DNA from 2 places in the Acidovorax sp. 106 genome. Region 1 is predicted to be linked to the other one. Evidence: riboswitches for the same ligand, from Rfam matches in the RefSeq annotation. Region 1 holds a riboswitch; the other holds the start of a gene.

Region 1 (3,824 bases):
GGCAACGACACCAAGATTTTGTCCACGCGCGGCGACATCGCCCCGCCCAACCGTGCCAAGGTGATCCGCGAGACCTCGCAAAGCCTCGCGCAAGACGTGTACGTGCAGCTCGCTACCCAGTTGGGCTACACCGATGCACACCTGTCCCGTGGCGTGCGACCTCCACAACCGATGGCTTACCCCGCAGACGGCCAACCCCAGCCCATGCCTGTGCCGCAGCAGCAGCCTGAGCAGGTCATCATCCTGAAGTGATGTGGGTTATCGCGTGGCGATGAACGCTATGGCGCTCTCGCTGCGCCAGCGCACCGTGAAGGCCAGCCTTGTGCTGGCCTTTTTTGCGTGCGCTGTCACGGGGTTGCACGGTTGCGCAGCCCCGCAGTCGCCTGCAGAGACCGTTGAAGGGCAGGGCGCCGTGCGATTTACGCCCCTGCGGCTGAGTGTGGGTGAGGACCCAACGCAAGCGCTGTGGGCGCTGCAGCGCGGCCCGCTGGCGCTGCCCTTGCGCTACCGCGTGGTGGTGATTCCGGGCTCGGGCTGCGCGGGCATGGGGCCGCTGGCAGACCGCTACTTTCGCGGCCTGCTGCACGCCCAGGTCACGGTGCTGCACAAGCCCGGCGTGCACCCCCAGGACACTTCCGCGCCCGCTGACTGCCCGTCCCATTTTGTGCAGAGCGACAGCCTCTCCCACTGGGCCGCCCACGCGCGCGTTGCGCTGGACCAGATCGTCGCCATACAGCCGCCCGCCAGTGTGGGTGCAGCGCCACCACCGCTGTTGCTGGTCGGTATTTCTGAAGGGGCAGAACTTCTTCCCGCGCTGGCCGCAGTGGCTGGGCCAGATCTGGCCGGCGTGGTGATGATTTCCAGCAGCGGTCTGGACCCGCGCGAAGCCGGGCGGCTTCAGGCACTGCGCACGGGCCACGGTGCCGATTGGGACGCCTTGGGCCGCATGCAGGCCAGCACAGCCTCAGACTCCAGTGTGCACCAAGGCCGCAGCCTGCGTTACTGGCGAGACCTGTGGCGGTGGCCCGTGCAGCAGCCCCTCATCGACGGCCCCTGGCCTCTGCTGCAAGTGTGGGGGGAGCGTGACGAACTGGTGCCCGCCGCGGCCTACGGGCAATTTGCCCAGGCGGCCCAGCGGCGCGCAGCGCCCTACTGCGCGCGCAGCCTGCCCGGGGCAGACCACGGCCTGCAAGCGCCGGGCGCAGATGGCGTACAGCAGGTGTTGCAGTGGGTGCAGCAATGGGGACGATCCCCTGGCGCAGGTCTGTGTGCATCGCTTGCGCTGCACTGATCCCATGCGTTGTGCCATGCGTGATACCCGCTGCCCTATACTCGCCCCCGTTGGTGCTCGTGCTGTCATTGCGATGGTACAGTTAAACGGGAATCAGGAGAGCGCGGCCCACCACGAGTCGCAATCAACCTGAGCTGCCCCCGCAACGGTAAGCGAAAGAACGCACGCGCGTTCATCCTGCGTCACATGTCCACTGGGCCCCTCGGCCTGGGAAGGATTCACAGGAACATTTCGCCAGCCCGGAGACCGGCCGACAAGCGGGTGAGCCACGTGCTCGCCTATCTCACAGAACCTGCGGGGAGGCAGGGGTCTGGGTCCGTCCGGGTGGTTTTCATGCAGACTTTATTTTTACTGGCCCCATGGCCAGTGGCGCAGCATTTGGTGAGCCATGGCACCCCCATGTGCTGCCTGGGCTGGCGCCAGCCATGACGGTCGGTACCGTTTGGTTTGTGGGCGCGGGCCCGGGGGATCCGGAGCTCATCACCGTCAAAGGCCGCGCGCTCATAGAGCGCGCAGGCGCCATTCTTTTTGCAGGCTCGCTGGTCAACGAGGCCGTGACCCGCTGGGCGCCGCCCGGCTGCGCCATTGCCGACAGCAAAGACATGACGCTGGAGCAGATGGCTGCGTGGTTGATTGCGCAGGCGCAGCAGCACGCGGTGGTGATTCGCCTGCAAACGGGCGACCCGGCCTTGTATGGCGCGCTGATTGAAGTGGTGCAGCCGCTCGACGCCGCCGGAGTGCCCGTGCGCGTGGTGCCGGGAGTGTCTTCGGCCATGGCGTCTGCCGCTGCAGCGGTGGAAAGCTTCACGCTGCCCGAGGTCACGCAGACCGTGATCTTCACCCGCGTGGAAGGCCGCACCCCCATGCCCGAAGGCGAATCGCTGGCCGAGCTGGCGCGCCACCACTGCACGCTGTGCATCTTCTTGTCGATCACCCTGCTGCACAAAGTGCAGGAGCAACTGCGCGCCGCTGGCTGGGCCGATGACGCCCCCATGTTGGTGGTGCACAAGGCCAGCTGGCCGGGCGAGGAACTCATCATTCGCGGTACGTTGGCCGACATTCGCCAGCGCTGCCGCGACGCCAAGGTGGTCAGCCAGGCCATGGTGATTGCCAGCCCCAATCTGGGCGCACGCCACTGGCCCACGCTGGCCAAGTCCAAGTTGTACGACGCCAGCTTTACCCACCGCTTTCGCAAGGCCAGTGCGCCTGCAACGTCCACGGAGACTTCCTGATGCAACCCACAGCCACGCCCCTCGGTACACACCACGGCGCACGCCACGACGACACCATTTTGCTCATCGGCCACGGCTCACGCGAGGCCGAGGGCAATGACGAAATTCACCGCTTCGTAGCCCAGTGGCGCGAGCGCCAGCCCGGCTGGAACATCGAGGTGTGCTTCATCGAATTTGCCGCCCCTAGCCTGCATGACGGCCTGCAGCAAGCCGGGCGCAACGCCCGCCGCGTGCTGGTGCTGCCGCTCATCTTGAACGCGGCAGGCCACGTGAAGATGGAGATTCCAGAAGCCATCGAACACGCCCGCGAGCACTGCCCCGGCACTGAATTTCTGTATGGCCCGCACCTCACCGCGTGCGATCCCATCCTCGATGTGCTGCGCCGCAACCTGCGCAAGTGCATGAACGCGCTGGACATGCCCGACCCCACCACCACCGGCGTGGTGCTGCTGGGGCGGGGTTCGTCCGACCGCCAAGCCAATGGCGACGTGGCCAAGATGGCCCGCTGGTTGATGGAAGAGACCGACCACGAGCTGGTGGACCTGGCCTTCACCGGCATCACCTGGCCGCGCCTGGAGCGCGCGGTGCAGCGCCAGGTGCTGGTGGGCATGAAGCAGGTGGTGGTGCTGCCGTATTACCTGTTCACCGGCACGCTCATGCAGCGCATTGCCCGCCAGGTGGAGCACCTGCGCCAGCAGTACCCGCAGGTGCGGTTTGCACAAGCCTCGTACTTTGGGTTTGAGAAAGAAATCTTTGCCCTGCTGGAGCAGCGTGTGGCCGACCTGCGCGCGGGCGTGCCCGACAGCAAGCTGCCGTGCGACGGCTGCAAATACCGCGAACTGGCGCACGACATGGGCCACGGCCACAGCCATGAGCACACCCATGCCCCGGCCGCTGAGGCCGTAGTGCACCTGCATGCCCCGCACGGGGTACATGACCCTGCGCATGAACACGGGCATGACCACAGCCACGAACACCGTCACGACCACGGTCATGGCGATCACGTCCATCCACACCCTCATGCGCATTCCCACGGGCACACCCACGAGGCCCAGCCCGCATGAGCACCGTCAACACCGTCACCGAGCAGCTCACCCGCGCCGGGCAGGCCATTGAGCACGACAGCTTTGCCATCATCGATGCCGAGGTGCAAAGCCACAGCTACACCGCCGAGCAATGGCCCATCGTGCGCCGCATGATCCATGCGAATGCGGATTTTGAGTTCAACGGCCTGACCGACTTTCACCCGCAGGCCGTGCAGGCGGGCGTGGCCGCCATGCTGCGCGGGGGCACGCCCGTGG
Region 2 (3,824 bases), 3.0 Mb from region 1:
CCGACTGGCCGCCCAGCACATAGCCAATCACGTTGGCCAAGGCAATCGGAAAGCCCAGCGCAGCGCTTGTGGCCACCGCGTTGTGGATGGGCACGTTGCACCAGGTCATGAACGGCACACTGACAAAGCCTCCCCCTGCGCCAACCAAGCCCGACAAAAATCCAATCACCCCGCCTGCACCCATCTGGCCTGCCGAGCCAGGCATTTGCCGCGTGGGGGCAGGTTTTTTGTCCAGAAACATTTGCGTGGCAGAAAAGCTGACGAACAGGCCAAAGAAGATGGCCAGAAAAGAGCCTTTGAGCAGAGCAAAGACCCCCAGGCTGGCGGCGAAGCTGCCCAGCACAATGCCAGGAGCTAGCTTGGTCACGATGTCCCAGCGCACGGCTCCCCGCTTGTGGTGCGCACGCACGCTGGAAATGGAGGTGAACACAATGGTGGCCATCGATGTGGCAATGGCCATCTTCACGGCCAAATCTGGGCCCACCTGCTTGGCGCCCAGGATGTAGGTCAGAAATGGCACCAGCAGCATGCCGCCGCCAATGCCTAGCAGCCCGGCCAGAAAGCCGGTGCACAAACCCAAAACGCCCAACTCAACAATCAGCAGAGGATCCAGCATAAGGGAGGGGTACCGTAGGTGTTGGAGTGGGGGCTGAGCTGCCGCTCGGCAGCGCTTCGCACAGAGAGTGCCAAGCGTAAGAAGAAGGTGTCTGCGAATGCCACCGGACCGGCATCCTGAACCGGGGGTTCAGGGGGGCGAGGGCAGCCTGACGTTGGGTTCATCTGACGCGAGACGATCACGCTCACCAGGCAATTACCAAGCCCGAGCTCAGGGAGCATTGGTTCAAGGAAATATAAAGCCCGGCAGCACCGCAGACCTCACCATTGTAGGCCTTTGGCCTTGAGGTTGCAGGCAAAGCGGTGATGTATTTGGGGATGGGTTGCGAAGCCTGGGCCAAACGCCGTGGCCGACGCGTTTGCGCTCTGGGCTGGCGGCCACGGGGCCCGCCATCTGGCCCGTGCAGCCATGCCTAAAAGCCGAAACACACCATGGGCTGCCTGCCCAGGGTGGCCGCAGCCAGCACCGTCAAAGCAGCTGGCCGTCTTGCTCCAGCGCCTGGTCCAGGCGGCCCAGCAAGCTTTGCAGGCGTTGGTTTTCTTCATCGCTGGGGGCTGTGGCCGCCAGGGTGGGGGCAGGGGTGTGCACTGGCATTGCTGCTGCCTTGGCCGCCGCTGCATCGCGGTCGGCGATTTCAAAAGCCAAGTTCAGCGCAGCCAGCACGGCGATGCGCTCGCGGGCGCGGACTTTACCGGCATCGCGGATGCGGGTCATGGCGGTGTCGACCCGCTCCACTGCATCCAACAGGCGCGATTCTTGCCCCTCGGGGCAGGCCAGCAGGTAACTTTGCTGCAGGATCTGCACCTCGATTTGCTTCATTCGATTTCCTTGGTGGGGGCGGGCGCGACGGGCGCGGTGTTGGCAGGCAGGCGCTCCAGCAAGGCATCGATTCTGCCGCGCGCTGCGTTCAGGCGGGATTTGAGTGAATCGCGCTCCTGGGTCAGGGCGCTGACTTGATCGGCCAGCAAGGCATTGGTGCGTTGCAACTCGGCGTGGCGTACCAAAAGGCGCTCAACGCGCTCGGCGATCTGATCGGTGGTGGAGGGTTCTGCCATACAGCCCTCAATTGTAGGGTCGTCTGTTCCAGGCGGGGAATGCAGAGGCCCTAAAATCCGCGAGTTGGTGCTCGCTGCTTGGTTCACAGGCCGCAGTTCAACGGGAAGCAGGAAGGCGACCACCACGGTGGCGTGCCCGGCCTGCGCTGCCCCCGCAACGGTCAGCGGACGGATCGAGTCGATCCTCTCTCCATTCACACATGCCACTGGGGGCCTTGAACAAGCCCCTGGGAAGGCTTTGGAGAGCGTTCCGCCAGCCCGGATACCGGCCAACACGGTGGTTGTGTACGCCTTATCAAAGGGCGGCACAGCCTTATCACCCACACGCTGGCGGGGAGGCCGGCACGGGTTGTTTGTTGATTGAGTTCCCCCACGATGAGTTACCCCATCCCCCGCGCCCGGAAGCTGGCGCCGTTGTCTTTGCGTCCGAATTTGTTGGCGCTAGCCGCCACTGGGCTGTGCGTCTTGTCGGTGCCCGCCCACGCCCAAACCGCCGCTGCAGGCGCCACGGTGCTGGCGCAAAACCTGCGTACGCCTTCTTTGTCTGAAACCGTGGTGGCCGCCACGCGCACTGAGCAGCCACTTTCCGATCTGGTGGCCGATGTGTCCATCGTGGACCGCGACAGCATTGAACGCAGTGGCGCCACCGGCCTGGGCGATTTACTGGCCCGCCTGCCAGGGGTGGAGATGTCGCGCAATGGCGGCCCAGGCAATGCAACCAGCCTGTTTCTGCGCGGTGCAGAAACCCGCTTCACTGCCGTGTACATCGATGGTGTGCGCATGGACTCGCAGTCCACCGGCGGCGCCGCGTGGGAGGCCATTCCGCTCGGGCTCATTGACCGCATCGAAGTCTTGCGTGGCCCTGCGGGCGCGGTGTATGGCTCTGACGCCCTGGGCGGTGTGATTCAGATCTTTACCAAGCGCGGTGAAAAGGGCTTCGCGCCGTTCGTTTCTGTGGGCGTGGGCAACCGGGGCACGACCAAACTTGAAGCCGGTGTGAGCGGGGCCAGTGGCACGGTGGACTACGCACTGGGCCTGATGCGTGACGAGAGCGATGGCTTCAACGCCCGCCCCATCGCCGGCCAGAACCCCGACAAGGATGGCTACCGCAACACCGCTGGCAATGCCCGCGTGGGCTTGCAACTGAACGCGGTGCACCGCCTGGAAGGCACTCTAATGGTGGGTGACACCAACAGCGGCTACGACAGCGGCCTGGGCAATGACGACCGTAGCCTGCACACCATGCACGCGCTGGGCCTCAATTGGCAGGCACAGTGGAGCAGCGCCTACAAGACCAAGTTCAGCGTGACCGATTCGCGCGATGAATACGAAACCAAGCCCTCGGTGTACCTGTCGGACACGCGCCTGCGTGGCTATTTGTTCCAGAACGAATGGCGTGAGGGGGCCCACCAACTGACGGCCGCACTGGAGCGCCGCGAAGACCACCTAGAGAACAACCCCATCGACCGCGACCGTTCGCAAAACGGCGTGGCGCTGGGCTATGGCTACAACGCCGGTGGGCACACGGTGCAGGTCAACGTGCGCCACGACGACGACAGCGAGTTTGGCGGCAAGGACACGGGCAGTATTGCGTACGGCTACGCCATCTCGCCGCAATGGCGCGCCACCGCCTCGGTGGGCACCGCCTTCCGTGCGCCCACGTTGTACCAGCGCTTTAGCCAGTACGGCGTGGCCAGCTTGAAGCCCGAGTCGGCGCACAACGCTGAACTGGGCCTGCGCTATGCCCAGGGCAGCAGCACCTTCTCGGCCGTGGCTTACCGCAACCGCGTTACCAACCTGATCACCTTTGTGGGCGCTTCGGCATGTTCGCCCACGCAGACACAGGGCTGTTACGCCAACACCGCCCGCGCCGAATACAAGGGCGTGACGCTGGCCGCATCGCACCGCGTGGGCACCGTGCAACTGCACGGCTCGCTCGATCTGCAGCGCCCGCGTGATCTGGACACTGGCAAGCAACTGGCCCGCCGCGCCAAGCACCACGGCACCTTCGGGGCCGATACCGTGGTGGCTGGGTGGACGCTGGGGGCAGAAGTGCAGGCCTCGGGCCGCCGCTACGACACCATTGCCAACACCAACGTGCTGGGCGGCTACACCCTCATCAATCTGTATGCCAGCACCCGCGTTGCGCGCGA

What was found. A riboswitch is a leader RNA that binds a small molecule or an ion and turns the genes downstream of it on or off. The one in region 1 is predicted to bind cobalamin.
Region 2: linked by a shared signal. The riboswitch ahead of C8C98_RS21015 (TonB-dependent receptor domain-containing protein) and the one ahead of cobM (precorrin-4 C(11)-methyltransferase) in region 1 are both predicted to bind cobalamin.

The regions. Positions count from the first base shown of each region.
Region 1 covers NZ_RCCC01000001.1:1,793,878-1,797,701, forward strand. Annotated here, with positions in the region: gene C8C98_RS07930 (hypothetical protein) at 1-252, shown strand, start outside; gene C8C98_RS07935 (alpha/beta hydrolase) at 272-1,291, shown strand; cobalamin riboswitch at 1,326-1,561, shown strand; gene cobM (precorrin-4 C(11)-methyltransferase) at 1,717-2,523, shown strand; gene C8C98_RS07945 (sirohydrochlorin chelatase) at 2,523-3,587, shown strand; gene C8C98_RS07950 (precorrin-8X methylmutase) at 3,584-3,824, shown strand, end outside.
Region 2 covers NZ_RCCC01000001.1:4,780,226-4,784,049, reverse strand. Annotated here, with positions in the region: gene C8C98_RS21030 (sulfite exporter TauE/SafE family protein) at 1-616, opposite strand, end outside; gene C8C98_RS21025 (cell division protein ZapA) at 1,085-1,435, opposite strand; gene C8C98_RS21020 (DUF904 domain-containing protein) at 1,432-1,671, opposite strand; cobalamin riboswitch at 1,720-1,960, shown strand; gene C8C98_RS21015 (TonB-dependent receptor domain-containing protein) at 2,047-3,824, shown strand, end outside.